Regions from separate parts of the Haloleucobacter ellipsoideus genome, predicted to be linked through region 1. Evidence: predicted binding sites of a transcription regulator. Region 1 holds the regulator's gene; each other region holds the start of a gene.
What was found. Region 1 encodes LexA, which represses DNA repair genes until DNA is damaged. Its sites were predicted from a motif close to TGTTCNNNNTGTGTTCNG; they were not measured.
Positions count from the first base shown of each region.

Region 2: the regulator LexA is predicted to act here: its motif matches at 4,249-4,266, upstream of uvrA (excinuclease ABC subunit UvrA).
Region 3: the regulator LexA is predicted to act here: its motif matches at 5,388-5,405, upstream of recA (recombinase RecA).

Region 1 covers NZ_JBQWAR010000011.1:86,597-97,085, forward strand. Annotated here, with positions in the region: gene trpD (anthranilate phosphoribosyltransferase) at 34-1,071, shown strand; gene trpC (indole-3-glycerol phosphate synthase TrpC) at 1,068-1,859, shown strand; gene moaC (cyclic pyranopterin monophosphate synthase MoaC) at 1,968-2,447, shown strand; gene ACT6QG_RS01620 (molybdopterin molybdotransferase MoeA) at 2,477-3,691, shown strand; gene lexA (transcriptional repressor LexA) at 3,847-4,560, shown strand; gene ACT6QG_RS01630 (ComEC/Rec2 family competence protein) at 4,571-6,865, opposite strand; gene gltX (glutamate--tRNA ligase) at 7,012-8,427, shown strand; gene ACT6QG_RS01640 (sulfurtransferase TusA family protein) at 8,472-8,675, shown strand; tRNA gene ACT6QG_RS01645 (tRNA-Lys) at 8,786-8,861, shown strand; gene mgtE (magnesium transporter) at 9,143-10,489, opposite strand, start outside.
Region 2 covers NZ_JBQWAR010000013.1:80,083-90,571, reverse strand. Annotated here, with positions in the region: gene trmFO (methylenetetrahydrofolate--tRNA-(uracil(54)-C(5))-methyltransferase (FADH(2)-oxidizing) TrmFO) at 1-834, opposite strand, end outside; gene uvrA (excinuclease ABC subunit UvrA) at 1,016-4,039, opposite strand; gene ssb (single-stranded DNA-binding protein) at 4,453-4,998, shown strand; gene gyrA (DNA gyrase subunit A) at 5,218-7,977, shown strand; gene ACT6QG_RS02585 (NAD(P)H-dependent flavin oxidoreductase) at 8,112-9,200, shown strand; gene ACT6QG_RS02580 (c-type cytochrome) at 9,533-9,943, shown strand; gene ACT6QG_RS02575 (16S rRNA (uracil(1498)-N(3))-methyltransferase) at 10,100-10,489, shown strand, end outside.
Region 3 covers NZ_JBQWAR010000013.1:55,467-65,955, reverse strand. Annotated here, with positions in the region: gene ACT6QG_RS02520 (apolipoprotein A-IV repeat region-like domain-containing protein) at 1-1,235, opposite strand, end outside; gene ACT6QG_RS02515 (2Fe-2S iron-sulfur cluster-binding protein) at 1,486-1,806, shown strand; gene murI (glutamate racemase) at 1,980-2,816, shown strand; gene ACT6QG_RS02505 (lytic murein transglycosylase) at 2,834-4,093, shown strand; gene recA (recombinase RecA) at 4,241-5,323, opposite strand; gene ACT6QG_RS02495 (carbon-nitrogen hydrolase family protein) at 5,580-6,545, opposite strand; gene ACT6QG_RS02490 (flavin reductase family protein) at 6,551-7,180, opposite strand; gene ACT6QG_RS02485 (ABC transporter substrate-binding protein) at 7,389-8,444, opposite strand; gene ACT6QG_RS02480 (ABC transporter ATP-binding protein) at 8,447-9,259, opposite strand; gene ACT6QG_RS02475 (ABC transporter permease) at 9,300-10,145, opposite strand; gene ACT6QG_RS02470 (TrmB family transcriptional regulator) at 10,413-10,489, shown strand, end outside.

The sequences.
Region 1 (10,489 bases):
GGATTTCAGCCGCCGACCTGCTGAGGACAAGAGATGACCGATGAGTTCAAGCCCCTTCTCGGCAAGGTGGCAACCGGAGCAAGCCTGACACGGGATGAAGCCGCCAGCGTCTTCAACACCATGATGTCCGGTGAGGCGACCCCCTCACAGATGGGTGCGTTGCTGATGGGGCTGCGGGTGCGTGGCGAGACGGTGGATGAAATTGCCGGCGCGGTTTCTGTCATGCGGGCAAAGATGCTGCCTGTTCAGGCTCCTGCCGATGCCGTGGACATTGTGGGCACAGGCGGGGATGCCTCTGGTTCCTACAACATCTCGACCTGCGCCTCCTTCATTGTTGCCGGTGCTGGCGTGCCGGTGGCAAAGCATGGCAACCGCGCGCTTTCTTCCAGATCCGGCGCTGCTGATGCCCTCATGGCACTGGGCGTACATATCGATCTGGGCCCGGAGGGAATCTCCACCTGCATCGAGGAAGCCGGGATCGGCTTCATGTTTGCGCCGAACCATCATGGCGCAATGAAGCATGTGGGTCCGACACGGGTTGAGATGGGCACGCGCACCATTTTCAATCTTCTTGGCCCGTTGGCCAATCCGGCCGGTGTCCGCCGCCAGATGGTGGGCGTGTTTGCAAAATCATGGATCGTGCCGCTGGCCGAGGTTCTGAAGACTCTTGGCGCGGAGCGGGCCTTTGTGGTCCATGGTTCCGATGGTCTGGATGAAATCACCATCTCCGGCCCCACGGATATCGCTGTTCTGGAAGATGGGCATATCCGCACCTTTGAGGTGACCCCCGAGGATGTGGGCCTGACCCGGGCTCCCCCGGAATCCCTGAAAGGCGGGGATGCGGCCTGCAATGCGGCAGCCCTGCGCCGTGTTCTGGAAGGCGAGAAGAGCGCCTATCGCGACGTTTCGGTCTTCAATGCCGCGGCGGCTCTCGTCGTGGCCGGGGTCGTTCCCACCCTGAGCGATGGGGTGGAGATGGCACAGGAAAGCATCAATTCCGGCTCTGCCCTCAAACGGCTGGAGAAGCTGGTTGAGGTATCATCCCGGCTCGCCCCGGAGGCTGCGCAATGAGCAATATTCTCACACGTATCGAAGCTTACAAGCGTGAAGAGATTGCCGCAGCCAAGCGCGCGCATCCTCTTTCCGAAATCGAGGCGGCTGCCCGCGTGGCCCCGCGTGTGCGCCCCTTCGCCGGCGCGATCGAGCAGACCCTTTCCGAACGGCAAACTGCACTCATCGCTGAAATCAAGAAGGCCAGCCCTTCCAAGGGGCTGATCCGCGAGGACTTCGACCCGCCAAGCCTCGCGCGGGCCTATCAGCGTGGTGGCGCCACCTGCCTTTCAGTCCTCACGGATGGTCCTTCTTTTCAGGGAGCGCCGGAATATCTGGGCACCGCCCGCGCGGCTTGCAGCCTGCCGGTGCTGCGCAAGGATTTCATGTATGACACCTATCAGGTCGCGGAAGCGCGCGCCTGGGGGGCGGATTGCATCCTGATCATCATGGCAGGTGTGGATGATGCGACCGCACGAGATCTCGCGGATGCCGCCAGCGCCTATGGCATGGATGCGATCGTGGAAGTGCATGATGAGGCGGAGCTTGATCGTGCGCTCAATCTGCCCTGCCGGCTGATTGGCATCAACAATCGTGATTTGCGGACCTTCCACACCGATCTTGCAACCTGTGAGCGGCTCGCCCCGCGGGTGCCGCAGGGTCGTATCGTGATTGGTGAAAGCGGCATCTTCACACCGGAAGATGTGCTGCGCCTCTCACAGTCCGGCATTGGCACCATTCTTGTCGGCGAAAGCCTGATGCGGCAGGAGGATGTGGCCGGAGCGACCTCCTATCTGCTCTCGCTCTAGGGTCACCTGCCAGCCACGAGGCTGCTCATGGCTGGACTTCCACGGCCCGGGGCGGCACGCTTGGGATAAATTGCGGCCGTCTGGTCTTTCGCCTGCGAAAGTGAGCTCATGGTTCATCTCACCCATCTTGATGCCCAGGGCAATGCCCATATGGTGGATGTCTCCGAAAAGGCCATCACCGCGCGTGAGGCGGTGGCGGAAGGCTGTGTTCTCATGGCGGCGGAGACCCTGTCGCTCATCCTCTCCGGCAATGCGAAGAAGGGGGATGTTCTTGGCGTTTCCCGCATTGCTGGCATCATGGCCGCCAAGCGCACCCATGAGCTGATTCCCCTGTGCCATCCGCTCATGCTCTCAAAGGTTGAGCTGGAGCTGGAACCGGATGAGGCCCTTCCCGGCCTGCGTGTCACGGCCCGGGTCAAGACCTCTGGGCAGACGGGGGTGGAGATGGAGGCCCTTACGGCTGTGAGCGTGGCCTGCCTCACCATTTATGACATGGCCAAGGCCGTTGACCGCGGCATGCGGATCGAGGCCATCCGGTTGCTGGAAAAGGCCGGCGGCCGCAGCGGACACTGGCAGGCGCAGGCCTAAAGGTCATTCTAACGGGAGGACGCGCCATCATGGCCCTGATCGCTGTTGAGGACGCCCTGTGTCAGATCACCTCTTCCGCCGCTCTTCTCGGCGTGGAGCAGGTTCCGGTTGGGCAGGCGGCAGGCCGGGTGCTGGCGCAGGATGTGCTGGCGCGGCGTTCCCAGCCCCCGGCGGACATGTCTGCCATGGATGGCTATGCCGTGTGCGGCGCTGATGGCACACAGCAGGGCGCAAGACTGCGGATTATCGGCGAATCTGCCGCAGGTCGCCCCTTCGCGGGCATTGTCGGCTCTGGCGAGGCGGTGCGGATCTTTACCGGCGCGGTCATTCCCGAGGGGGCGCAGACCGTTGTCATTCAGGAAGATACGCAGCGGGAAGATGAATTCATCACCACCACCCAGCCCACGCCCATGGGACGCAATATCCGCCGAATGGGCTGTGATTTTCTGAAAGACACGCCCGGTCTCAAGGCGGGGCATCGCCTGAGTGCGCGCGATGTCATGCTGGCTGCGGCGATGGACCATCCCACTTTGCTGGTGGCGCGCCGCCCCCGCGTGGCGCTGATGCAGACGGGTGATGAGCTTGTCCTGCCCGGTCAGGGGACCGGTGCCCAGGGTGAGATTGTCGTCTCCAATGCCTTTGGGCTTGCTGCCCTCGCCCGCCAGCTCGGGGCCGAGGTGACGGATCTCGGCATTGTGCCAGACCAGATGGAGGCCACCCGGCAAGCCGTTGCGCGTGGTGTGGGCGGGGAGTTCGACCTGCTGGTTTCAACAGGCGGGGCATCGGTCGGGGATCATGACCTTGTAGCCCCTGCCCTGCGTGCGGAAGGGGTGGACCTGCATGTCCACAAGATTGCGTTGCGACCGGGCAAGCCATTGATGTTCGGTACAAAAGGCAAGGCATTGTGTCTTGGATTGCCCGGCAATCCGGTCTCCTCCCATGTCTGCTCTGTCCTCTTCATGGCACCGCTGCTGCGGGTGATGCAGGGAGAGGCGGCCGGCACATTGCCGACCATTCCCGCGCGTCTGGCTGTTGATGTGAAGTCCAACGGCTCCCGCAAGGATTTCATGCGCGCCACGACTGTTCGCGCGGATGATGGCGCCTTGCTCGTGACCCCGGCAAAAGTGCAGGACAGTGCCATGCTGGCCGTGATGGCCGGCTCGGACTGCCTGCTGGTGCGCGCGCCTGATGCGCCAGCCGCCCGCGCTGGCGAGACATGTGAAATCATCCCGTTTTTTGATTAAATGGACTTTAACTCCATCTTCACTCTTGCAGAACACAAATGGAACAGATAAATCATCGTTCCTGATTTGTTTCACTCATGGCGCGTTCAGCGGGCAGGATTGAGCGGCATTTGTGCCGCAGCCCGTGGTTGCCGCATCGAGACGGGGGCGTGGAGATGCTGACACGCAAGCAATATGACTTGCTTCGCTTCATTCATGAACGTGTAAAGGAAACCGGTGTTCCGCCTTCCTTTGACGAAATGAAGGAAGCGCTCGATCTGCGCTCCAAATCCGGCATTCACCGGCTGATTACGGCTCTGGAAGAGCGGGGCTTCATCCGCCGCCTGCCCAATCGTGCCCGCGCTCTTGAGGTCGTGCGCCTGCCTGACAGCGTCTCTCCCGGAATTGGTGGACGCAGCTCGGCGCGGGGGTTCTCTCCATCTGTTATCGAGGGAAGCCTGGGGCGGGTACACTCCGTGCCGGAGGGGGAAGAAGATGCCCCGGCGCAGGGCGTTGCCGTGCCGATGATGGGACGGATAGCCGCCGGAACACCTATTTCCGCCATCCAGAGCCGCAGCCACACCCTGAATGTTCCGCCTGAAATTCTTGGTTCCGGCGAGCATTACGCTCTGGAAGTGCGGGGCGACAGCATGATCGAGGCCGGTATTCTCGACGGGGATACGGTGCTGATCCGCAAATGCGAAAGTGCGGAGACCGGAGACATCATCGTCGCCCTGATCGATGATGAAGAGGCCACACTCAAACGCCTGCGGCGCAAGGGGGCATCCATTGCCCTTGAGGCGGCCAATCCTGCATATGAAACCCGCATTTTTGGCCCGGACCGGGTACGCATTCAGGGCCGTCTTGTCGGATTGATGCGCCGCTACTGAATGGCGTCGCCTATTCAGAAAATGCCTCTGCTTCTGCCGAGCCTGTATCCCATGTTCCCGAAGAGCCGGGTGTGGGTTCTTTGGCGACAGGAGGCAGCCAGGGACGGTCTACAGATGGCGCCCGGGTGGGCATCTCGTGCCAGCCTTCCGGCTTCAGAAACAAGGCCAGTGTGCCTGTGCGGGAGAGTTCCTCCAGTGTGATGACACGGGCCTGGCAATCACCGGGCGGCATGTGACGGCTGACGACGATATTGGCATTCAGACAGTCGGCCACCAGACTTTCCGGCTGGTGCGATATGGCGATACGCTCGCCGTTCGGCAACTGGCCAACACAGCCTTCAGCATCACAGCGGAAGGCGTGATCCAGCCCTTCGCTTGTGGCGGTGCGTCTGTCGCCCTCCCGGCTCAGCCACTGTTCTGCTGTCAAACGTCCCCGTTTGGCATCCACAATGGAAAGGCGTCCATCCGCCCCCCTGATGCCAATGGTCGTGCCGTTGGATGCAACAAGAATATCCGGGCGTGGCAGGGGCCCGGCTGCAAGCGCGGCAAAAGCCAGAGGAAACAGCGCGAGAAGGCGCAGGCGTCCGATGAAGAGACAGGCGCACAGCAGCGCCAGTGTCAGCCACATCAGGCAGCCCAGATTCATCCATGTCACGGCGACATCGGCATTTGGCAGGCGGGTCACCCAATCGGAGATCTGCACCATCAGCTCTATGCCAAGCCCCATGACAGGCCAGGCCAGCCCGTCCCAGCCAAACGGAATGAGCAGAACCCCGACCAGCCCAAAAGGCATTACCAGAAAGGAAACCACCGGCATGGCGGCCAGATTGGCCAGCAGCCCATATGTTGCCGCGCGCTGGAAATGATAGGCCCCATAGGGTGATGAGGCAGTGCCCGCAAGCAGTGTTGTTACGGCAATGCCCAGCATGAACAGCATGGGCACCGCCAACAGCCATCTGGACAAGCCCGTCATGCGCGGCTGCAACCGGGCAATATTGAACACCTCATATCCGGCAACCAGTGCCAGAGTTGCCGCAAAGGACATCTGCGTCCCCGCCCCCAGAATGGCGGACGGTGTGAAGGCAAGCATGATGACTGCCGCAACGGAAACCGTCCTCAGGGTCAGGGCCCTTCGTCCAATCAGCACCCCCGCGAGCACCACGGCAACCATGATGAAGGAGCGCTGTGCCGGTGGGTCATTGCCGGAAAGCAGCAGATAGAAGGCGCTGCCCGCAAGGGCGATCACAGCCGCGATGGACTTGATGGGCCAGCCCAGTGCCAGCGCCGGGAAAAGCGCCAGTCCTCCCCGGATGATGGCAAACAGCGTGCCTGCCACCATCGCCATATGCAGCCCTGAAATGGAGAGAATGTGGGTGAGGCCGGAGACGCGCATGCTGTCCTCCACCTCAAGGGGAATGGCCGTGCGGTCGCCCGAAACCAGAGCCAGCGCAATGGCCGCCGGCACACCGGACAAGGACTGGTAAATCCGCGCTTCCAGCCCTCTGCGCACGGCATCCATCCCCATGGCAAACCGGACGGAAAAGGGTGGAGACCCAGCAGGCTCCACAACTGGCGCACCCAGCCCGAAACCCACCGCCCCGATGCCGGAGAACCATGGTGCGCGCCCGAAATCATGCCCTCCGGGCATGGCCGCGCCCAATGGCGGCAGCAGTTGGGCCAGTTGTCTCACCCGGCTTCCCACGGGCGGAGCAGTGCCCTTGCGAAGGGTCAGGCGCACCAGCGCAGGCGGGGTACTCAATCCGCGAATGGGCGTATCATCCAGCCGAAGCAGGATACGGTCACTCTTCACCCGCCTCTCGACCTTTTCCACATAGCCGGTCAGGCGCACGGGATAATCCGGCGGAATCACAACATCATGGGCAATCCACGCCGTATGCCCCGCCCCCAGCGTGATACCGCCGCTGATGGCCGCGAGAACAAGCATGGCGCTGAAGGCAAAAGGCCGCCTGCGGCTGATCCATGCCCCGCCGGCAGAAATCGCGAACAGAATCAGGCAGGCCCAGAGCGCAGGTTCCTGCGGGGCTGCAAAATACAGCAGAACGCCAAGACCCAGCGCGACAGGCAGCCACAGGGAGAGGCGCCCGGCGACACTTTGCAGCGCCCATTCCTCACCCAGCCGGCGCAACACAAGATGAATGATGCCGGGCACCCTCCAGGGGCGCGCGAAACCGTCTCTCCAGTCCCTTTCATGGTGGGCAGGTGGCGCGCCGGGTGGCGGTTCAGGAACACGCGCGCCCGGAAGCGCCAGCCGCTCCTGCTTCTCATGCCCCCTGCCCTCGCTCATGCCTGTTCCGGTTTCTTGTCTGTCACGGCTATGCTACACGGACGAACATCGTGCGCCTATGCGTACAACGCCGTCAGGCTTTGCCATGACGTTTTCCGTCAAAATGTCCTGCTTGCTTATGCGAGTCTGGCTTCGCCGAGTTCTCCATGTCCGAGATCGTCACACGTTTTGCACCTTCACCCACGGGCTTCCTGCATATTGGCGGCGCGCGCACGGCTCTGTTCAACTGGCTCTATGCCAGAGCGAAGGGCGGCCGCATGCTGCTGCGGATCGAGGATACCGATCGCCAGCGCTCCACGCGGGAAGCCATTGATGCGATCCTCGAAGGGTTGAGCTGGCTCGGAATCGAGTGTGATGGAGAGCCGATCTACCAGTTTGCGCGGGCCGAGCGGCACCGTGCCGTGGTGGAGGAGATGCTGGCGCGGGGCACGGCCTATCGCTGCTACGCCTCCCCCGAAGAACTGGATGAAATGCGCGAGCGCGCCCGGCAGGAAGGTCGCCCTCCACGCTATGATGGCCGCTGGCGTGATCGCGACCCTTCGGAAGCCCCGGCGGACCGTGCACCTGTTATCCGCCTGAAGGCCCCGCGTGATGGCGAGACCGTCATCGAGGACATGGTGCAGGGTACCGTCACCTTCCCGAACAAGGATCTGGATGACCTCATCCTGCTGCGTTCCGATGGCACCCCCACCTATATGCTTGCCGTTGTGGTGGATGATCATGACATGGGCATCACCCATATCATCCGCGGGGATGACCACCTGACCAATGCCGCGCGCCAGACACAGATCTATCGCGCCATGGAGTGGAACGTGCCACATATGGCGCATATTCCGCTGATTCACGGGCCGGACGGCGCCAAGCTCTCCAAGCGCCATGGTGCGCTGGGTGTGGATGCCTATCGCGATATGGGCTATCTGCCGGCCGCGCTGCGGAACTATCTCGTGCGCCTTGGCTGGAGTCATGGCGATCAGGAGGTGTTTTCCACCGAGGAGATGATCTCCTTCTTTGATCTCGACAAGGTTGGGCGCTCCGCAGCCCGTTTTGATTTCCAGAAGCTGGAAAATCTCAACGGTCAATATATCCGCGCCAGTACGGATGCAGAGTTGATGTCGGCCCTTGATGAGCTGATCCCCCATCTTTCAAATGGATCAGAGCTGCTGAAGGCACTCACCCCGCAGCGGCGCGAACAGCTTCAGGCCGTCATGCCACGCCTGAAGGAGCGTGCGAAAACGCTTCTGGAGCTGCTGGATAATGCCAGCTTCATCTTCGCCGAGCGACCCTTGCCGCTGGATGAGAAGGCCGGCACCCTGCTGAATGAAGAGGCCCGCGCACATCTGAAAAGCCTGCTTCCGCTGCTCGAAAATGTGGAGTGGACCGCCGATGCCATTGAGGCCACCGTGCGTGAATATGCCGGGCAGGCGGGCGTGAAGCTTGGGGCTGTCGCCCAGCCTTTGCGCGCGGCATCCACGGGCAAGTCGACCTCCCCGCCCGTGTTTGATGTGCTCGCCATTCTGGGGCGCGATGAAAGCCTCGCCCGCATCCGGGACCAGGTGGCGTGAGCAATACGGGCAAGGCGGGCGCTCCTCTTGTGGAGCTGGATCTGATGGGGCTGAAATGCCCCCTCCCCGCCTTGCATACCCGCAAGGCCCTGGCATCACTTCCGGCCGGCGGCCGCCTTGTCGTGACCTGCACGGACCCGATGGCCGTGATCGACATTCCCCATGCGGCCCATGAAACCGGTGCCGTGCTGGAAAGCCGGAAGGTAGAGGCCGGGCGCCTCACCTTCACGCTCCACAAGCCAAGCTGAAATGCCGCCTTTTAGGGGCGGAACAATCCAAAGCTTTTTGAGCTGTCAGGCCTTAATCGAAGGCATAACCCTTGACCATGGTGCATCAAGGGCTTAACCAGCACCACAGTGAGCCCGTAGCTCAGTCGGTAGAGCACGTGACTTTTAATCATGGGGTCTTGGGTTCGAATCCCAACGGGCTCACCAATCATATCAAATGTTTATGAGCGGTGATTCTTTTCAGATGGTAAGTCTGGGAAGCAGATCGGAATCTGCTGCGCGTAAAAGCAAATGTCAGCTGCGCACGCCGGTTTGCAACTATTGCTGCCCGCCACACCAGAAGCTCTCTTTATCATCTGTTTTTGATACAGGCAGACCTGCTGAACTGGCAGAGTAAGAATAGCCGCCCTCCCAACCTGTCTGAAACCTGAATCTGACTTCCAGGCGGGGCTTGTCCTGTCTGCGTTCACTCTCTGCCTGCGCCCAACCTACGGCCATCTGAACCACAGCGCGGCCAGACCGAGAAAGGCGAAAAACCCGACCACATCCGTCACCATGCTGACGAAAACCCCTGACGCTACGGCTGGGTCCAGCTTCAGGCGGGATATGATGATGGGGATGAGGATGCCGAATAGCCCGGCTGAAACCATGTTCAGGATCAGCGCGGCCGAAATGACGAGTCCCAGATCGATACTGGCGAACCAGGCCCAGGCAATCAGGCCCAGAAGACAGGCCAGAACCACGCCATTGAACAGGCCAACCATCACTTCTCGGGTCACGACCCGGCGGGCATTGTGGCTACTCAGATCACGGGTTGCGAGCGCGCGCACGGCGACTGTCATGGTCTGCGTACCCGCATTGCCGCCCACAGAGGCCACGATGGGCATCAGCACCGCGAGCGCCACCATCTTTTCAATCGTGCCTTCAAACAGCGAGATGATCGAAGAGGCAATGAAGGCGGTGCCAAGATTGATCATCAGCCATGGCAGGCGGCTGCGCGCGGTGTATCCCACCGAGTCGGAGAGCTCTTCATCGCTGCCCACGCCGGCGAGCGCGCGCAGATCCTCATCAGCCTCTTCCTGAATGACGTCGACGACATCATCGATGGTGATGACACCAACCAGACGCCCGGATTCATCCACCACCGGGGCGGAAACCAGATTGTAGCGCTCGAACATGCGCGCCACATCTTCCTGGTCATCGGAAGCCTGCACCACCTGCAACTGCTCGGTCTTCACCGCCGTCATCAGCACGGGGCGGCGCGAGCGCAGCAGGCGGTTCAATGGAACGGAGCCCACGAGCCTGTAGGCAGGGTCCACCACGAACACCTCATAGAAGGTATCGGGCAGGTCCTCGGTTTCCCGCATGTAATCAATCGTTCGCCCCACGGTCCAGAAGGGCGGCACGGCGATGAAGGCGCTTTGCATGCGCCGGCCCGCGCTCTCTTCCGGGTAATCAAGCGAGCGTTGCAGGGCCACGCGTTCCGGCGCGGGCATCCGCTCCAGAATGGCGGAAACATCATCTTCGGCGAGGTCTTCGAGAATATAGACCGCGTCATCCGAATCCAGCGCCCGCAGCCCCTGGGCGACGGTACCGGGAGAAAGCCCGTGCAGAAGCTGCACGCGCACGGTCTCGTCAACTTCGGTCAGGGCAAGAAAGTCGAAATCCGCACCAAGAAGCTCGATCAGCCGCCGGCGCTCTTCTCCGTCCAGTGCCTCAAGAAGGCTGCCCATGTCCGCCTCATGCAGATCATGGGCGATAGCCTTCAGGGCCTCCACATCACGCGCTTCAATGGCCTCCACCACATGGGCGCGGAAGGCCTCGGTCAAACTGTC
Region 2 (10,489 bases), on a different contig from region 1:
GTTATCCTGCCGCAGCTGCACGATGGCATAGGCTTTCACATCCGGCGCATGCGGATTGGTGAGACCCACCGGCTTCATGGGGCCAAAGCGCAGTGTTTCACGCCCCCGCTCGGCCATGACCTCAATGGGCAGGCAGCCGTCGAAATAAGGAGTCTTCGCCTCGAAGTCGCGCAGCGGTACCTTTTCGCCTTCCAGCAAGGCATCGATGAAGGCGCTGTACTGCGCCTGATCCATCGGGCAATTGATATAGTCGGCGCCGTTGCTGTCCGGCCCGCTCTTGTCATAGCGGGACTGGAACCAGGCCTTGTCCATGTCGATGCTGTCGAAATGGATGATGGGGGCAATGGCGTCAAAGAAGGCCAGCGCGCTCTCGCCCGTCAGTTCCAGAACGGATTGCGCGAGCGCCGGTGCCGTAAGCGGCCCGGTGGCGATGATCACATTGTCCCATTCCGCAGGGGGCAGGGTGGTGATCTCCTCGCGGCGCACCTCCACCAGCGGATGGTTGGCCAGCTCTTGGGTGACAGCCTGGGAAAAACTGTCCCGGTCCACGGCGAGGGCACCGCCCGCGGGCACGCGATGGGCATCCGCCACGCGCATGATGAGCGAATCCGCCCTGCGCATTTCCGCATGCAGCACGCCAACCGCATTGGTTTCGGCATCATCCGAACGGAAGGAGTTGGAACAGACAAGTTCTGCGAAACCCTCGGTGTGGTGGGCTTCCGTGCCGCGCACCGGGCGCATTTCATGTAGAATCACCGGCACGCCCTGACGCACGATCTGCCAGGTGGCTTCGGAGCCGGCGAGCCCGGCGCCGATAACGTGAACGGGGTTCATACATCTTCTCCTGAGGATGCGGGCCATGGGAAGGCTCCGCCGCTTTTGCGCCCTTATATCTGGATTCGGGGAAATGTTTGGCCTTGCACCATGCCCGGTAAAATTATGATGCGCGCCCCGTGGAGAGCGACGGCTTCAGGAGCATGCCTGAAGCCGTATCCCTGTTGCCGCCGCGCCCTCTTTAGCTTGCGGGTGAGGCTTTGCGGGTGCGGGCGCGCGGCTTTGTCGTCCTGGCGGGGGCGGGCTCCCTGCTTTCGGCGGCCGGTTCCCCGGTATTCTCCATCTGTGAGGGCGGCTCCTTGAGCGGGCGACGTGCAAGCACCTCGGCCAGAAAACGCCCGGTATGGGAGCGGGGATTGGCGGCAACCTGCTCCGGTGTGCCGGTGGTTACGATTTCGCCGCCCCCGTCACCCCCTTCCGGGCCAAGGTCGATGACCCAGTCCGCTGTCTTGATGACATCGAGATTATGCTCGATCACGACCACCGTATTGCCCTGCTCGACCAGTTCATGGAGCACTTCGAGCAGTTTTTTCACATCGTGAAAATGCAGGCCGGTGGTCGGTTCATCCAGAATATAGAGGGTGCGGCCGGTGGCGCGGCGTGAAAGCTCCTTGGAGAGCTTCACGCGCTGGGCCTCGCCGCCGGAGAGCGTGTTCGCCTGCTGGCCCACCTTGATATAGTCCAGCCCCACCCGGCGCAGTGTTTCCAGCTTGTCACGCACGGCCGGCACGGCCTTGAAGAAGGCTGCGCCTTCCTCCACCGTCATGTCCAGCACATCGGCAATCGACTTGTTCTTGAAGGTGACCTCAAGCGTTTCGCGATTGTAGCGCTTGCCCTTGCAGACATCGCAGGTGACATACACATCCGGCAGGAAGTGCATCTCGATCTTGATGACGCCGTCACCCTGGCAGGCTTCGCACCGCCCGCCCTTCACATTGAAGGAAAAGCGCCCGGGCCCATAGCCGCGCGCCTTCGCTTCCGGCAGGCCGGAAAACCATTCGCGGATGGGCGTGAATGCCCCCGTATAGGTTGCGGGATTGGAGCGGGGCGTGCGGCCGATGGGGGACTGGTCGATATCGATGACCTTGTCCAGATGCTCCAGCCCGTCGAGGCGGTCATAGGGGGCGGGTGCTTCGCTGGCCCCGTTCAGCCGCCGCGCCACAGCCTTGTAGAGTGTATCGAGCAGCAAGGTGGACTTGCCGCCGCCTGAAACACCCGTAACCGCCGTGAACAGGCCGAGCGGGATCTCGGCTGTCACATTCTTCAGATTGTTGCCGCGCGCTCCTTCAAGACGCAGCATGCGCTTGGCATCCGGCTTGCGCCGCGCCGGCACGCCCACGGAAAGCTCGCCCGTGAGATAGCGCCCGGTGAGGGAATTCGGATCGGCCAGAATATCCTGCGGTGTGCCCTGCGAGACAATCCGGCCTCCATGAATGCCGGCGCCGGGGCCGACATCCACCACATAATCCGCCGCGAGAATGGCATCCTCGTCATGCTCCACGACGATGACGGTGTTTCCAAGGTCCCGCAGATGTTTCAGCGTCTCCAGCAGGCGGCTGTTGTCGCGCTGATGCAGGCCGATTGAGGGCTCATCCAGCACATAGAGCACGCCTGTAAGGCCGGAGCCGATCTGCGAGGCCAGACGGATACGCTGGCTCTCCCCGCCTGAAAGTGTGCCGGAAGCGCGCGCAAGGGTGAGATATTCCAGCCCCACATCCAGCAGGAAGGTCAGCCGCTCCCGGATTTCCTTCAGGATGCGGGTGGCGATTTCATTCTGTTTGTCCGTGAGATGGGTTGGCAGTTCCTCGAACCAGCGCGCCGCCGCCTTCACCGAAAGGGCGCCTGCCTCACCAATATGCCGGCCATCAATCTTCACTGCCAGCGCTTCCGGCTTCAGGCGATAGCCATTGCAGGCGGCGCAGGGCACGGTGGAGAAATATTTGGAGATTTCCTCCCGCGCCCAGTCACTGTCCGTCTCCTTCCAGCGCCGGTCCAGATTGCGCACCACGCCTTCAAAGGTCTTTTCTGTTTCGTAGGAGCGCATGCCGTCATTATAGGCAAAGAGGATCTTCTCCTCTCCCGAGCCATAGAGCATCACCTCGCGCGCCTTTTCCGGCAGATCACACCAGGGCACGTTCAGCTTGAAGTCATAGTGTCTGGCCAGCGCATCCAGCGTCTGCCCATAATAGGGTGAGGTGGATTTGGCCCAAGGAGCGATGGCGCCCTGCCGCAGGGTGCGCATCTTGTCCGGCACGACCAGTTCCGGGTCAATGGTCTGCTCAACTCCCAGCCCGTCACAGGCCGGGCAGGCGCCAAAGGGATTGTTGAACGAGAACAGGCGCGGCTCGATTTCGGCAATGGTGAAACCGGAAACCGGGCAGGCGAATTTTTCTGAAAAGACAATGCGGCGCGGTGCGCCATTCTCGTCCTTCTCATCGGCGAATTCAGCAACGGCAATCCCGTCCGCCAGCCCAAGGGCCGTCTCGAAACTGTCGGCCAGCCGTTGGGCAAGGTCGGGGCGCACCACGATACGATCGACGACCACATCGATATCGTGCTTGAACTTCTTGTCCAGCGGCGGGGCGTCGGCGATCTCGTGGAAAGCGCCATCGATCTTGACCCGCTGGAAGCCCTTCTTCATCCATTCGGCCAGTTCCTTGCGGTACTCGCCCTTGCGCCCGCGCACCACGGGCGCAAGCAGATAAAGCCGGGAACCCTCGGGAAGAGCCAGCACGCGGTCCACCATCTGGGAGACGGTCTGGCTTTCGATCGGCAGGCCGGTGGCCGGGGAGTAAGGCACGCCCACGCGCGCCCAGAGCAGGCGCATATAGTCATAGATCTCTGTCACCGTTCCGACGGTGGAGCGCGGATTTTTCGAAGTGGTCTTCTGCTCGATGGAGATGGCGGGGGAAAGACCGTCAATCTGATCCACATCCGGCTTCTGCATCATCTCCAGAAACTGGCGGGCATAGGCCGAAAGGCTTTCCACATAGCGCCGCTGGCCCTCGGCATAGATGGTGTCAAAAGCCAGAGAGCTTTTGCCGGAGCCGGAAAGGCCCGTGAACACCACAAGGCTGTCGCGCGGGATCTCCAGATCGACATTCTTCAGATTGTGCTCACGCGCGCCGCGCACGGAAAGGGTGCGGGAGTCACGCCGGCTGACGGGGGCGGACGAGAGCCGCAGGACAGAATCGCGATCCGACATCGATCTCTCAATGGCGCGGGCTGGGCGCGCAGGCGGGGCGCGCGCCATTCTGCATGGCGCCGGGGTGGCCAGCATGCAGGCGCTGCGGGGAAGGGCTCGAACATGCACCACATATTTGCTGCCGCGCCGGACACGGGCCGAGGTGACTTTGCATGTGGCGGATGCTCATGGTTCAGACCTCTATCTAGTGCGGCATGGGCGATGCGGTAGAGAACATAAGTGGAACTTTTTCTTGGCGCCAGTCAAAAATATCGGTTATGCAGAGGGGCGGATGAAAAGTGGTGCGCGCAGGGGTGCGTTGTGCCGCGCGGCTTAATGGTGGATAACGCGCTTTGAGGTCTCGCGCTCCGGCCGCCTGTGGCTAGGGTGCGCGCTCGCCTGAATGTGTTTGGAAAATGGATGGAGGCCCGCCAATGGCCGGCAGCGTCAACAAGGTGATCCTGGTCGGCAATCTCGGCCGCGACCCGGAGGTGAAGAGCTTCCAGAATGGCGGGCGCGTCTGCAATCTCTCGGTTGCGACGTCTGAAAGCTGGAAGGACAAGAACTCCGGTGAATGGCGCGATCGCACGGAATGGCACCGGGTCGTGGTGTTCAACGAGAACCTGATCGGCCGGGCCGAGCGTTCCCTGCGCAAGGGCTCCAAGGTTTATGTCGAGGGCCAGCTTGAGACCCGCAAGTTCGAGCGCGATGGCCGTGAGCAGTACACCACCGAGATCGTGCTGCGCCCCTATCGTGGCGAACTGACCGCGCTGGATAGCCGCAGTGGCGGCGAGGGCGGCGGTGATGAATATGGTGGCGGTTCAGATTTCGGCTCGTCCAGCCCCATGGGCGGCGGATATTCCGAGGGCGGTTCCGGTGGCGGATATGGCGGCGGAGCACGCCGTGGCGGGGGCAGCAGCGGTGGCGGCTCCGGCGGTGGGCGTCCGGTCAATGATCTGGATGATGAAATCCCCTTCTGAGCCATGCCGGGTGGCCTGCTCCAGCCGGCCTCATGTGCGGGGAAGGGGCGTGAAAACCGGGCGCTGGCCTGCGCATTCGCGAGGCTGTGAAACGCCCGGTCTTCTAAGGCCTTGTTTTGCAAAGATGTTGTTTGCGCCAGTGGCCCGGGTTTCGCTGGTGTCCTCACGATGAATCGGGTAGGAGTGTCCTACCTTCGAATGTTATGCGAGTGTTGACTTTTGGCTGATTCCGAGACGCCGATTTCGGGCGGCGAGCCGTCGTTTGACATCCGGCCCGTTTCCATCACGGAGGAGCTTTCCCGCTCCTACCTCGATTATGCCATGAGCGTCATCGTCGCCCGGGCCCTGCCTGATGTGCGCGACGGTCTGAAGCCTGTGCATCGCCGTATCCTGTTCTCCATGCATGAGAACGGGTATGAGTGGAACAAGTCCTATCGCAAGTCCGCCCGCGTGGTCGGCGACGTTATCGGTAAATATCACCCCCATGGCGACCAGTCCGTTTATGACGCACTGGTGCGCATGGCGCAGCTTTTCGCCATGCGGGTTCCGCTGGTGGATGGCCAGGGCAATTTCGGTTCGGTTGACGGCGATCAGGCCGCCGCCATGCGATATACCGAGGTGCGGCTCGAAAAGGTCACCAATGCCCTTCTCGACGATCTCGACAAGGATACCGTCGACTTTCAGGACAACTATGACAACTCCGAGAGGGAGCCGAGTGTCCTTCCGGCAAAGGTGCCGAATCTTCTGGTGAATGGTGCGGGCGGCATTGCTGTCGGCATGGCCACCAATATCCCGCCCCATAATCTGGGCGAGGTGGTGGACGTCACGGTTGCACTGCTGGATGATCCAACCCTTGAGCCGGAGGCCTTGCTCGATTTCCTGCCGGGGCCGGACTTCCCCACCGGTGCGCTCATTCTGGGCCGCACGGGTATCCGGCAGGCCTATCTCACGGGTCGCGGCTCCATTCTCATGCGCGCGCGCGTCGCCATCGAGAATATCCGCAAGGACCGTGAGGCACTGATCGTCACCGAGATTCCCTATCAGGTGAACAAGGCGACGATGATCGAGAAAATCGCCGAGCTGGTGCGGGACAAGCGGATCGAGGGCATCTCCGAGATCCGTGACGAGAGTGACCGCGATGGCATGCGGGTGGTGATCGAGATCAAGCGCGACGCCCAGGCGGATGTGGTGCTGAACAATCTCTATCGCCAGACGATGCTGCAGACCTCGTTCGGCGTGAATATGGTGGCGCTTTCCGGCGGCAAGCCGGGACTTCTGAACCTGCATGATGTGCTCACCGCCTTCATCGCGTTCCGTGAGGAGGTCATCAGCCGCCGCACCAAGTATCTGCTGCGCAAGGCGCGGGACCGGGCCCATGTCCTGGTGGGTCTGGCCATTGCCGTTGCCAATATTGATGAGGTCATCCGCCTCATCCGCACCGCGCCGGATCCGGCTACCGCACGTGAATCCCTGATGGGGCGGGACTGGCCGGCGCGGGACATGGCGCCGCTGATTGCGCTGATCGCGGACCCGCGCCACATGCTCAATGCGGACGGGACCTACCGTCTCTCGCTGGAGCAGGCGCGTGCCATTCTGGATCTGCGTCTCCAGCGTCTCACCGCTCTCGGGCGGGATGAAATTGCCGATGAGCTGGAAAAGCTGGCGGTCGAGATTGCCGATTATCTCGACATTCTCGCCAGCCGCCCACGCATGCGCGCCATCATCCGTGATGAGCTGCTGGCCATCAAGGCGGAGTTCGGTAATCCCCGGCGCACTGAAATCGTTGAAGGTTTTGGTGATCTGGATGATGAGGACCTCATCCAGCGCGAGGAAATGGTCGTCACCGTTTCCCATGCCGGCTATATCAAGCGCGTGCCGCTTTCCACCTATCGGGCGCAGCGCCGGGGTGGCAAGGGGCGCTCCGCCATGCAGACGCGGGATGAGGATTTCGTCACCCGCCTGTTCGTGGCTTCAACCCATGCGCCGGTGCTGTTCTTCTCCTCCAAGGGGCAGGTTTACAAGTTGAAGGTGTGGCGCCTGCCGCTGGCCGCTCCGCAGGCGCGGGGCAAGGCTCTGGTGAACATTCTGCCGCTGGCGTCGGACGAGCGCATCACCTCTGTGGTTCTTCTGCCCGAGAAGGGCGAAGAGAATGAGCGCGCCCAGATCATGTTCTCCACCACATCCGGCATGGTGCGGCGCAATGCGCTCTCGGATTTCGAGCATGTGAACCGCAATGGCAAGATTGCCATGAAGCTGGGTGAGGGCGAGTCCATTGCCGAGGTTGGCCTGTGCAATGAAGATGATGATGTCCTGCTGACAACAGCCAATGGCGCCTGCATCCGCTTCCCGGTCACCGATGTGCGCGTCTTCAAGGGGCGTGACAGTGTGGGTGTGCGCGGGATCCGGCTGGAGGATGGCGACAGGATCATCTCCATGGCGATCATCCGTCATGTGGAAGCCTCGGCCGATGAGCGTCTGGTCTATATCAAGATGCGCCGGGCCCTTCAGGGCGAGGCGGGTGAGGCGCTGGATGTGGATGCGGAAGAGGGCGCAAGCGGCAATGGCCAGCTTGGTCAGGAGCGCTATGTGGAAATGAGTGAGGCGGAGCAGTTCATCCTCACCATTTCTGAAAATGGCTATGGCAAGCGCAGTTCCTCTTACGAATATCGCGTCACGGGCCGTGGCGGTAAGGGCATCGTCGCCATGGCGGTGAACGAGCGAAACGGGCCGCTGATCGCCTCCTTCCCGGTGGAGGAACATGACCAGATCATGCTTGTCACCGATGGCGGCCAGCTCATCCGTTGCCCGGTGGATGGCATTCGCATTGTCGGCCGCGCCAGCCAGGGGGTCATCGTCTTCAATACGGCTGAGGGTGAGCGCGTTGTTTCCGTTGAGCATATCAGCGAGGAAACAGGTGCCGACGATGGCGCGGAAGAAGATGCCGAGGGTGGCGATGAAGCTGCCGCGCCGGAGGTGTAGGCCGCAGGTGCAAGATTAGGCGGAGCCTTTCTTCAGCTTCTTTTCAGGCGGGGTAGCGCAGGCTGCCCCGCCTTCTTATTGTGTGCCTATTCTGAACCGGCCTTTGATCTGCCCAGCCAAGTGAGGAACCTGCCATGTCGCATCTGATGGAGCGTTTGCATGTGAATGTGCCAATCATCCAGGCGCCCATGGCGGGAACCTCCAGCCCCCAGTTGGCCGCGGCTGTCTGTGCCGCCGGTGCTCTGGGCTCGATTGCGCTGGGGGCAGGGGATGCGGAGGCCGGGCGCATCGCCATTCGTGAAACCCGCATGGCGACAACCCGGCTTTTCAATGTAAACCTGTTTTGTCATGAGCCGGCGGTGCGGGATGAGGCGCGAGAACGCGCATGGCTGGATGCCCTGAGCCCCAGCTTTCAGGCTTTTGATGCAACGCCGCCGGATAGCCTGCGTGAAATCTATCGCAGTTTTGTCAATGATGATGCGATGGCCGACATGCTCGCCGAGGAACGGCCGGCTATTGTCAGCTTCCATTTTGGCCTGCCTCCGGCTGCCCGCATTGCCCGGCTGAAGGCAGATGGCGCAGTGCTGTTTGCCAGTGTGACGAATCTGGAGGAGGCGCGTGCGGCTGCCGCAGCCGGGGTTGATGCGCTCGTCGCGCAGGGCATCGAGGCCGGCGGGCATCGTGGTGTGTTTGATCCGCAGGCGCGGGATGAGCGCCTTTCAACCTTCACGCTTGTCTCGCTTTTGGTGAAAGAGCTTGATCTGCCTGTTATTGCAGCCGGTGGCATCATGAATGGAGCCGGGATCGCGGCCTGTCTGGATCTGGGGGCGATTGCGGTGCAGCTTGGCACGGCCTTCATCGCCTGCCCGGAAAGCCTGGCAGATCAAGCGCATCGTGCGGCGCTTCTGGGGCCCGGTTCTGCACATACGGTGCTTACGGATGCCATTTCCGGTCGTCCGGCACGCTGCATCGCCAATGACTTTACCGCACTGGGGCAGGAATTGGCGCGCAATGGGCACAGGCCGGCCGGTTACCCCATGGCCTATGATGCCGGCAAGGCGCTGAATGCGGCTGCCCGTGCCGCAGGCAATATGCGCTATGGCGCGCAATGGGCAGGGCAGGGTGCACCGCTTGCCCGCGCGCTTCCGGCCGCCGAGCTTGTGGATGTGCTGATGCGCGAGTGTGAAGCCGCGCGTGCTGCGCGCAACCCCGACAAGGGCTGAAGCGGCCCGGTTTCCTGAAGCTGAGAAAGCGCCTCTCAGACCTCCGGCCCGGTGCCGGCGGTATCTGAGGGGCGCTCATGCTGTTGCGGAAATGCGATATATAGGTTTATCAATCTATATTAGTATACGCGTATACATATTCCACCTGCCTGTATATCCGCATGTTTTTGCGGGGAGGACGCATGGTCGCATCGACGTAATTTTTAGATTCATGCTAATGAAAGACTGGACATCCGGGAGCTGAACACGCCCATGCGGGCGAGCGCTTTTGAGGGTGAACGGGTTTTCTGGGTGCATGCGGCTGTTCGCATGTGCTGGTAGGGGGATATCTGATGCGTCTGGCTTCGCTCATTACTGCCGCACTGGCTGCCGCCACTCTGGCTGGCGCTTCCACCGCAGCCCTTGCCGAGCCGGACCCTGCAAAGGGTGAGAAGGTCTTCAAGAAGTGCATGGCCTGCCACATGATCGGGCCGAATGCCAAGCCGCGCGTCGGGCCGCCGCTGAACGGCATTCTCGGGGCCAAGTGGGCGCACTTTGAAGGCTTCAAATATTCGAACGATATTCTGAAGGGTGCCGAGGAAGGCAAGGTTTGGGATGATGCAAACCTCAACAACTATCTGACCAACCCGAAGGTGCTGGCCCCCAAGGGCAAGATGGCCTTCGCCGGCATCAAGAAGGATGATGAGCGGGCAGATCTGATCGCCTATCTCTCCCAGTTTGATGCGGATGGAAACAAGAAGTAGGTTTCCCTCGAAAAGAGCGTTCCGGTTTCAGCCCGGTGCATCTTGAATGCACCGGGCTTTTTTGTGCATTGCATGCTGTTTCTCCGCCCACTTGTCATGTGGCCCCGGTCATGGGAACGCATGGGGCGGAAGCTCCCGGCAAACAAGGAATCTGCCATGGCCGCCGATTATGATTTTCGCGCCCAGCGCCTGCATGTCTCGAATGATCTGGCTGAAGGCGTGGAGATTATCCTTGCCGCCGAACAGGCGCATTATGTGTTGAACGTCATCCGCCTGCCGGTGCAGGGGCGCATTCTGCTGTTCAATGGTCGTGATGGGGAATGGCAGGCGGAGCGTCTGCCGGGCGGCAAGCGCGAGGCGCGGTTTGCGATGCAGGCGCAGACGCGCCCGCAACCCTCCGCTCTGACCCGGGAATATGCCTTCGCCCCGCTCAAGCATGCCCGGCTGGATTATATGGTGCAGAAGGCGGTGGAGATGGGGGCAGGTATTCTCACCCCTGTGCTGACCCGTTACACACAGGTTTCGCGGGTTAATCTGGAGCGTATG
Region 3 (10,489 bases), on a different contig from region 1:
CTGGCGCGGAGCTGGTCCAGATTGCCGTTCACGCCCTGGCCCCAGCTGTCGATCAGCATGGCCACATCAGAGGTGGTGGACAGCAGGTTGCCGGCCAGATCATCCGTGCGGGTCTTGAGGGTCTGGACCAGAAGGTCGCCGGAATTGGACAGATCCTCGCGGATCTCCGCGCCGGTGAGCTGCAGGCGGTCGATCAGCTCCGAGCCCTTGTTGGTGAGGCTGTCGATCATCGCATCGCCCACGCGGGCGAGCGCGGCGGTGATGTGCTCGCCCTTCTGGCCGAGAATCTCCGTCACCTGCTCGCTGGCTTCCAGCATGGTGTCGTTGATGCGGGCGGAGATGAGGCGAACCTCTTCGGAAAGAATCGTCTCCGTGCCGGCAATGCCTTCACGCAGGCGCTCTGTCTCCAGCTGGATGGAGTGGCGCTCGGCCTGAAGGTCATCCACCAGCGAGCGGATGCGGATCTCGTTTTCCTCATAGGCGCGCTCGAGGATGGAGACCTCGGTGCGCACCATGGCTTCCAGCTCGCTGGCGCGGGCCATGGCGCGGTCCACGCCTTCAGCCATGGCCGCCACCTCGCGACGCACGGCCTGACCCACGGTGACGACGGATTCGGTGGCGATGGATTCCGGCTGGGCAAGGCGCAGCGCCACATCCGTCATGGAGCGGGCGATGATTTCCAGATCCTGCGAGCGGCGCGTGATGGCCGCCATGCCAAAGAAGCCCATGGGCGGAATGAGGATGGAGGCGAACACGCCCAGCAGGGCCGGGGAGCCGAGCAGGGATTCCACCCCGTCGGAACTCTCCACCAATCCGCGATGATAGGCGAAGGCCAGGGCGATACCGGTCACGATCCAGAGCACGGAGGCGCCCGCGGCCCACCAGTAGGGGGCATAATTGGGGCGGCTCTTGATCTGGTTCACAAGCTGGCCGAAGGACTGGCGATCATCATTGGCGGCGCGGCGTTCGGTATTTTCGAGGCGCGGGCGGGCAGGGCGCTCCTCGTTATGGTCGACGCGGCGGTTCAGCGGGCGGCTGCTCACGGGCGGCGCGGGCCGCTCCTGCAGAGCTGGTCGCTCGGGAAACATCATGTCTTCCGCGCCTGCCGCACGTTGCAGCACCGGCCGCCCGACTTCGGCTTCAGACTGCGCATTCTCCAATTCCAGCGTCAGGGCTTCCTGGATCGCCGAGAGAGCGGCCTCCGTAGGATCCTCGATCTTCTTCGAATTGTTCATGTTGCGTCGCCTTTGCCAGTGGACCGGCAGATGCCGGACCTCGCCCATTTCGAACGCCATTCCTGTGGCCATGCGGACCACGGATAATGGTTTATTCTTCGTTATCTTAATGGCTGGGGCAGACAGATTGAACCGACCGTGCCCAAAGAATGAAGATATCGTTAACGCCGCGACGCAATGGGCTCTGGCTTCTTGCAATGGCAAGGGGTAAAGGCTTTGAGTTCATCTAATTCCATGTTGCGATAGGTCCATGGTCGCCATCACTTTCATCGAATTCAACGGAACCCGCCACGAGGTGGATGCCCCTGAAGGCTCCACCGCCATGGAAGCTGCCGTGCGCAACGGCGTTCCGGGCATTCCAGCCGAATGTGGCGGTGCCTGCGCCTGTGCCACCTGCCATGTCTATGTCGGGCCGGAATGGACCGATGTGGTGGGCGAGCCTTCCGAGATGGAGGAGGGCATGCTGGATTTTGCCACCGACGTGCGCCCCAATTCCCGCCTCTCCTGCCAGATCCAGATCAGCGACAAGCTGAATGGTCTCGTGCTCCAGATCCCGGAATTCCAGGGCTAGCTGCTGCCGGGCGGGAGGCGGACGGACGGCGGATGCGCAGAGGGCGGCGGGCCGGAATGGATGGCCCGTGCACCATTCATTAGCCATTCCTTTACGTCGCACGGTCACAATATCGCCTGCGATGTCAGGGATAAGCCTTGGCATTGCTCGTGATTGCCAAGAGAGCTGTGCCCGTGTCCCATCCGACCCCGACCATTCTGGTTTTCGATTCCGGTGTCGGCGGTCTCTCTGTCTTCCGGGAGATCGCCAAGGCGCGGCCGGATGCGCGGTTCGCCTATGCGGCGGATGATGCGGGCTTTCCATATGGTGCACTCAGCGATGCCGCTCTGGTGGCGCGTGTGGATACGGTTCTGGATGCGCTGATTGCGCAGATCCATCCCTCTCTGGTGGTGATTGCCTGCAATACGGCCTCCACACTTGCGCTGCCGGGTCTGCGGGCGCGCTATCCCGATCTGCCATTCGTGGGCACCGTGCCGGCCGTGAAGCCCGCCTGCGCCGGCTCGCGCAGCAGGCGCATCAGCATTCTGGCGACACCGGCCACGGTGCGCCGTGATTATACCGCATCCCTTATCCGTGAATTTGCGGGCGCCTGCGATGTGAACCTCGTGCCCAGCTCCCGTCTTGCCGGGCTTGTCGAGGATGACATGGGCGGGCGCCCTGTTTCCGATGAGGCCATTCGGGCTGAAATCGCCCCGTGTTTTGTGGATGAGGATGGTCGCCGCACCGATACGGTCGTGCTGGCCTGCACGCATTATCCTCTTCTTTTGGAGCGTCTGCGCACGCTCGCGCCCTGGCCCGTATCCTGGATAGACCCGGCGCCGGCGATCGCCCGCCGCGTGATCCAGCTTTTGGGTGAGGCTCCGGCCCATCCGGCGGCAGATGCCGGCGGTGGGGCGGTGCGTTTGATTTCGACCCTGCACCCGATGAATGCGACGCGCGTTTCCGCGCTTCTTTCGCGTTCCGTGGCGGTGCCGGAAATAATGGCCTCGCCTTTGGCAGCGGCCTGCTGAATTCAGGGAGTAACGCCATGTCCCTCCATCTTGACCGTCGCAGTGTTTCTCTTGGCCTGTTGAGCGCGGCTTTCGCCGGTGCCGGCAGCCTGAGCTGGCCTGTGCGTGCATTGGCGCAACAGGCGGAGAAGCCCTTTCCGCAGTGGGTGCAGGATTTTCGTGCCCGGGCGCGGGCGCGCGGCATCTCTGATGCCACCTATGATTCCGTCTTTCGCGGCCTGAAGCCGGATACCAGCGTCTATGCCCATGACCGGGCGCAGCCGGAATTCACTGAGAAGCCGTGGCAGTATCTCAACCGCCGCGTCTCGGACTGGCGTATTTCGGTGGGGCGCGAGCGGGCGCAGCAATATGCCGGGCTTTTCAACCGCATCGAAAACCGCATCGGTGTCGATCGCAATGTGATGCTGGGCTATTGGGGCATGGAAAGCGCATTTGGTGATGTGCTGAAAAGCTCCGACCATATGAAGCCGATCTTCCCCTCTCTGGCGGCCCTCGCCTGGGGTGACAAGCGCCGCCGGAAATACTGGGAAACCGAGCTGCTGAACGCGCTGGTGATCGTGGATCGCGGCTGGGCCAAGCCCGAGCAGATGACAGGCTCATGGGCGGGTGCCATGGGGCATACGCAGTGGATGCCGGAAGTCTGGCTCAATATGGGCGTCGATTTTGACGGCGATGGCAAGATCTTCCCCTATGGCCGCCCGGATGATGCGCTGGCTGGCACGGCCAATTATCTGGTGAAGCGCGGCAAATATCGCCGTGGTGAGCCCTGGGGCTATGAGGTGCGCGTGCCGGCGGGGTTTGATCGCAGCCTGATCAACAACACCAAGGAGCGGCGCAGCCTCGACCAGTGGTCAAGGCTGGGGGTGACGACGATCGATGGCCAGTCTTTCCGGGGGCTGGGTGATCAGGCGCGCCTGTGGCAGCCCGGCGGGGATGGCGGCCCAACCTTGCTGCTGATGCATAATTTCTATGCCGTGCGCAGCTATAACCCCTCCAACAATTATGCGCTCGCCGTGGTGCATCTGGGTGATCGCATCATGGGCGGTGCCCCATTCGTGACCCCCTGGCCCGGTGGTGAGCGGGCGCTCAGCATTGCCGAGTTGCAGGAGCTGCAAACACGCCTGACCTATGCGGGCTTTGATACATCCGGCACGGATGGGCGCGTTGGCCCCGCCACCATGCGGGCCGTGCGCTCCTTCCAGCAGCATAGCGGCATCAAGCCGGCAGATGGTTATGCCAGCCTTGAAGTGCTTTCTGCCCTGCGGCGGATGAACTGATATCTGCTGTGAAAGTCCTGCGGCCTGCATGGCTTGCGCACAGGGCTCTCAGGCCATGAAAAAAGGGGCGCATGGATGATGCGCCCCTTTTTGCCTGCATGAAGAAGAAGGGCCGGCGCGGGCATGCTTGTGCGCACCGGCATCGCGTCACTCGACGGGCTCTTCCCCATCCGCATCGGCCTCTGGCTCGCCTTCCAGAATTTTCGAGGCAATCAGGCCGGCATTCTGGCGAATGGCCGCCTCGATGCGCTCTGCAACTTCCGTATTCTGCCGCAGGAAGTTCTTCACATTCTCGCGGCCCTGTCCAAGGCGCTGGCTGTCATAGGAGAACCAGGCGCCAGACTTTTCGACGATCCCGGCTTTCACGCCAAGGTCGATCAGTTCGCCCAGCTTGGAAATGCCCTCGCCATACATGATGTCGAACTCAACCTGCTTGAAGGGCGGGGCAAGCTTGTTCTTCACCACTTTCACGCGGGTCTGGTTGCCAACCACCTCATCCCGGTCCTTGATCGCACCGATACGGCGGATGTCGAGGCGCACGGAGGCATAGAATTTCAGGGCGTTGCCGCCTGTGGTCACTTCCGGCGAACCATAAACCACACCGATCTTCATCCGGATCTGGTTGATGAAGATGACCATGGTCTTGGATTTGGAGATGGAAGCCGTGAGCTTGCGCAGCGCCTGGCTCATGAGGCGGGCCTGCATGCCGGGCTGGTTGTCACCCATCTCGCCTTCAAGCTCGGCGCGCGGGGTGAGGGCGGCGACAGAATCCACCACCAGAACATCCACCGCACCGGAGCGCACCAGCGTATCGGCAATTTCAAGCGCCTGCTCACCCGCATCCGGCTGGGAAATCAGCAGTTCGTCGAGGTCGACGCCCAGCTTTCTGGCATAGACAGGGTCCAGCGCATGCTCGGCATCAATGAAGGCGCACACGCCTCCACCCTTTTGCGCCTCTGCAACGGTGTGCAGGGCAAGGGTGGTCTTGCCGGATGATTCAGGGCCATAGATCTCGACAATACGGCCCTTGGGCAGCCCGCCAATGCCAAGCGCAATGTCCAGCCCCAGAGAGCCGGTGGAAATGCTCTCGATATCCAGAGCCTTGCCTTTGCCAAGCCGCATGATCGAGCCTTTGCCGAAGTGGCGTTCGATCTGGGAAAGCGCGGCGTCCAGAGCTTTGGTTTTATCCATTGAAGAACCTTCGACGAGTCGGAGTGTGGCCTGAGTCATCGCTGCGCTCCGATATTGGCGCAAGGAAAAATACTGTTGCCGGTGATGTACTCTATATGTTCCGCGTTCGCAATATGTTCTTTTCGTTCCCGAGGATAAGGCGAACCATTTCAGGGCGGCGCCGGAAAGAGATGGCCGCAGGCAGAGCCAGCCGTGCCCTTTTCACCGCTTCTTCTGTTGCACTGGCCTGTGCCTGAAGCTCCGGACACGATGTGCCCGGAGCTTCAGGATCTGTCGGTTGCCGGAGTGGCGACGCTTATGCCTTCAGCTCCACGCTGACCTCTTCTTCCGGCTCTGCTGTGCGGGTCACCACCGGGCGGTGCGGGGTTTCATCCACGCGCAGGCTGAACAGGTCCGGGCGGGCATAATGGCCGACAGGGTCGAAATCCAGCCTGGCACCGATCAGCTCGTCCGTATCAATCTCTGCAGTCAGAATGCCTTCCGCATCCACCAGCGGGCCGGCCAGAATGTCTCCCAGCGGGCCGACAATGACCGAGCGGCCGTGCATCATCCATTCATCCGGTTCGGCATCAATCCGGCTGGCATAATCCTCCGGGAAGTCCGAGCGCCGCATCACCTGGCATGCGCCGATGACAAAGCACCGGCCTTCCATCGCCACATGCTGCATGGTGGCGACCCATGTTTCGCGATCATCTGCCGTGGGTGCGGCCCAGATCTGGACCCCCTTGGCATAATAGGCCGCCCGCATCAGCGGCATGTAATGCTCCCAGCAGATTGCGCCGCCAAGCCGGCCAAGGGGCGTATCGACAACCGTCAGTGTCGAGCCATCACCAAAGCCCCACACCAGACGCTCGGAGCCCGTGGGCATCACCTTGCGGTGCTTGCCGAGAAGTCCTTCGGGGGAGAGATAAAGCGCGGTGCAATAGAGCGTGCCGCCATCGCGTTCCATCACGCCCACAACCGCATGGATATCATGCGCTGCGCAGGCGGCGACAAGCTGGTCGACCTCAGGGCCGGGAACCGTGATGGAGCCTTTCACATAGCGCGCGAAATCCGCTCGCCCTTCCGCCGTCCGTCGGCCGATGCAGCAGCCGAAGTCCAGCCCCTTGGGGTAGCCGCCAATGAAGGCCTCCGGGAAAACCGCGAGCTTTGCTCCGGTTGCGGCCGCTTCGGCCATAAGAGCCGCGGTGCGCGCTGTTGCGGCAGGGCCATCGAAGGGAATGGTTGCGGCCTGAATGGCGGCGACCTTGATCCTGGACATTGTGCTCATTCCTTGTGCTGTGCCGCGACATCAGCCGCCCCCTCGCGCCACAGCGGGCGGGGCAGGTCGAACAGGTCACGGGTGCGGGTATAGGTTGAAGCCCCGTGCATGCGCCCGACGAGGTCAAGGGCCGCCGTGTCGATGCGCGGGCGTGCGGGATTGCCGGTGAGAACATGTTCCGCGTAATGGGCATGCAGCACCTTGCCCACGGCGAGAAGCTGGCCGGGGCCGGTCTCCAGAAGGTGCAGCAGGCGGCATTCAAACCCGACCGGGGAGGCCGTGATGCGCGGTGGCCGGATGGCAAGGCTGGGTGTTGTTTCAAGGCCGGCGAGCGCGGTCTCATCCACCTCGGGCGGTGCCTCCACGCAGGTGATGTTCATGGCCTCGGCCAGTGCGTAAGGCACCAGATTGACCACGAACTCACCCGTTGCGCGGATATTGGCGGCGGTATCCTTTGGTGCGCCCGGCCGCGCAAGGATGCCGATTGCCAGAACAGGTTCATCCGCCCCAAAGAAATTGAAGAAGGAATAGGGGGCTGCGTTCACCACCCCGTCCGCACTGCAGGTCACCACCCATGCGATGGGGCGCGGCATGATGGTTGAGGCCAGCATGCGGTAACGGTCTGCGGCAGGCATGGCGCCGAAATCAAAATGGCGGCTTGCAGGTGGTGCTGGGTCCACTCTCGTCTCCCTGCGTTTGTCCGCATTCCACCGGTTGGCCCGGCGGGTGGTTGTGGGCCGGATGCCCGGCCAATCCCGTCGGGTCAGGATTGGCCGGGCTGCCGGCGGCGTGGGGGTGCTGTGTGAACGCCACCGGCAGGATCAGGCATGTGCGTGGCGGGGCTCAGGCGCGCAGGATCTTCACGCTCTTCACGTCGAACCCGCCGGCCTCGATTTCCCTGTCCACCGCACTGGCGATCTCCGTGTTGATGAATTTTGGAACATCCGGCAGGCGTGGCAGCAGCTTGGCCTCGACCCCCCATTTCGCCAGTGTTTCCATCTGGGCGATCTGCTCGGGCGAAAGTGCAACCTTGATGTCGGTAAAGGTCTTCGCGCTCCACGCCGGATCGTAACTGGAAGCCTTCTGGAGCACGGGCTCGGGAATATTCTTGGCCGGCTCAAGCGTGCGGAACCAGCCATTGACCAGATTGTTGTTCTGGGCGGCGAAGAACAGGGCCTGCGCATTGGCCATGAGCAGGCGCTTCAGCACATCCGGCTTCTGCTGGAGAAAGCGGTTATTGGCCGAGAGGGCGATGACGGGGGTCAGGTTTTCGGAAATCACCTGCGCGTGGCCGGTGCTTTCAAAATAGCTGACAAAGGGGTCATAGGAGAAAAAGGCGTCGATGCGCTGTGCGCCTACCGCATCGGCAAGTTCTGCCGGGCCGACATTCACGAAGGTCACATCCTTGCCAGGAACAAGACCGGCCTTGAGCACGGCATCCTGTGCATTTTGGAAAGCGGTGATGCCGAATGTGCCATAGACCTGCTTGCCGCGCAGATCCTCCATCCTGGTGATGCCGGACTTCTTGCTGGCGAGGATCGCCGAACGGAAGCGGGCCTGCGAGGCAACGGTGGTGACCGGCGCATTGATGGCCATGGTGGTGACGGCGGCAAAGTCCGAAAGCGTGCCCACATCACCGGCACCAGAGACCAGCGCCTCGGTGATGGCGGGGGAGGCGGCGAGCTGGATCAGCTCCACTTTCAGGCCGTTGCGGGCGGGAATGTCCGTGCGCATGAGCACATGGGCGATCTGGGCCGATACGGTGGTTGTGTTGAACCAGCACATCCGAACCACATCGCCTTCCTGCGCGCGCAGGATGGTGGGCTTTGCGAGCGGGAGCGTGGCGGCGAGGCCAATGGCCAACTGGCCGAAGCGGCGGCGTGAAATTCCTGAGGTCACGATTATTCCCCTTTCTGCCATTCCGGCTTGAGCGTTTCCCACAGGTCATTCACCGTGGAAACGAACCATGGATCAGACCGCATCTCGGCCGTACGCGGCCTTGGAAGCGGCACCGCCACCTCTTCACGCACCCGGCCCGGCCGGGGGCTCATCACCACCACGCGATCGGCGAGGAACACAGCCTCATCAATGCCATGGGTGACGAAAATCACGGTCTTGCCGGCCTCCGTCGAGATGCGGGCAATTTCTTCCTGAAGGAGCACGCGGGTCTGTGCATCAAGTGCTCCAAAGGGTTCATCCATCAGCAGAATATCCGGATCCGGCGCGAGGGCGCGGGCGATGGCGGCGCGTTGCTTCATGCCGCCGGACATCTGGTGCGGATATTTGTCCTCAAAGCCGGAGAGATGAACGGTCGCGATCAGGGAGCGGGCCAGTTCGGCGCGCTCGGCCTTCGGCATTCTCTTCGCTTTCAGGCCAAACTCGACATTCTGCTGCACGGTCATCCAGCCAAACAGGGCGTAGTCCTGAAACACGACAGTGCGGGATGGGCCGGGCTTGGTAATGGGGGTGCCATCCTGAAGAATCTGTCCGCTGCTTGCAGCCTGAAAGCCGGCAATGATGCCGAGCAGGGTGGATTTTCCGCAGCCGGAAGGCCCAAGCAGGGAGATGAACTCACCCCGGCGGATCTGAAGATTGACGCCATCCAGCGCGATGACGGGTGAATCCGAGGTCTTGGTGCCATAAACCTTGCCGACATTGCGGATGTCGATCTGGATATCGGCCGGAGACTGTTCGGGTGAGGGATCAAATGTCATGGGGGAGAGGTGTGCTGCATTCGCGGCCATGGCTGTATCCTCAGCTGCGTTCGGAGGGGGCCCAGGCGTTCACGCGACGCTCGAACCTCTCAAGGATGGCGGACATGGCGAAACCGACCAGACCGATGGTGACCATGCCGGCCACGACATTGTTGATCTGGAACAGCATGCGGGATTGCTGGATCAGGTAGCCAAGCCCGGTCTGGGCGGCGATCAGCTCCGCGGTGACGACGCACATCCAGCCGACGCCAAGCGCGATGCGAAGACCGGGCAGGATGATGGGCAATGAGGCCGGGATCAGCACATCCCAGAAGAGCTGCCAGGGCCTGGCGCCAAGGCACAGGGCGGCATTCATCTGGTTGCGGTCAAGACCGCGCACAGCGGTATAGGTGGCGACGAATGCCGGAAAGAAAGCGCCAAGGAAAACAAGGAAGTAGGATGCGGCATCGCCAAGCCCGAACCACAGGATGGTGATGGGAATCCACGCCAGTGGAGGGATGGGCCGGAGCGCCTCCACCACGGGGCGCACATAGTCTGAAACCCCGCGCCACCAGCCGCACACAAGGCCCATTGCAAGGCCGAAGATACAGGCCAGAAGGAAGCCGACGGCCACACGCTGGAGGCTCGCGCCAAGATGGATCCAGAGCGAGCCATCCAGCACCATGTCCCACAGCGCCTTGGCCACCTGAAACGGAGATGGCAGCAGGAAGCCGTCAATGATGCCGAGCCCCGTTATGGCCTGCCAGAAGGCGAAAAAGGCGGTGAGGCCCAGCGCGGCGCGTACGGACCTGTCGGCAAACAGCCGTTTCAAGGGTGAGCGCCGGGCGGCAGGCGTGCACGCGGCAGGCATGGCGCTGAGGGCGCCAGCATCAGCTTTCGCTTCCATGGAGATCTTCCTTCACGCTGGCCAGCAGGGGCTGGGGGCATGCATTTGGATATGTGGAAGATGCTATGACTGTCGGAAAATTCCGTCAATTGAATATTGTCGGCCTGATGCGGATAGATCAGGCAAACAAGCTGATTTTGGCGACTATATTTCCGGCTTTTCGCTTAAAATATGTGCGATGCACCATATTTTTGTCGGTATAAACCGATGGTAGACCTGGCGTGTCAGATCGGACATGCTTGATCTCTCGGCGGAATGAAAGTGACCATGGATATGGAAGAAAAACTGGCCCGGCTCGGGATAACCGGGACGCTTTACAAGCTCTATCTGACGGCGGTCGGGCT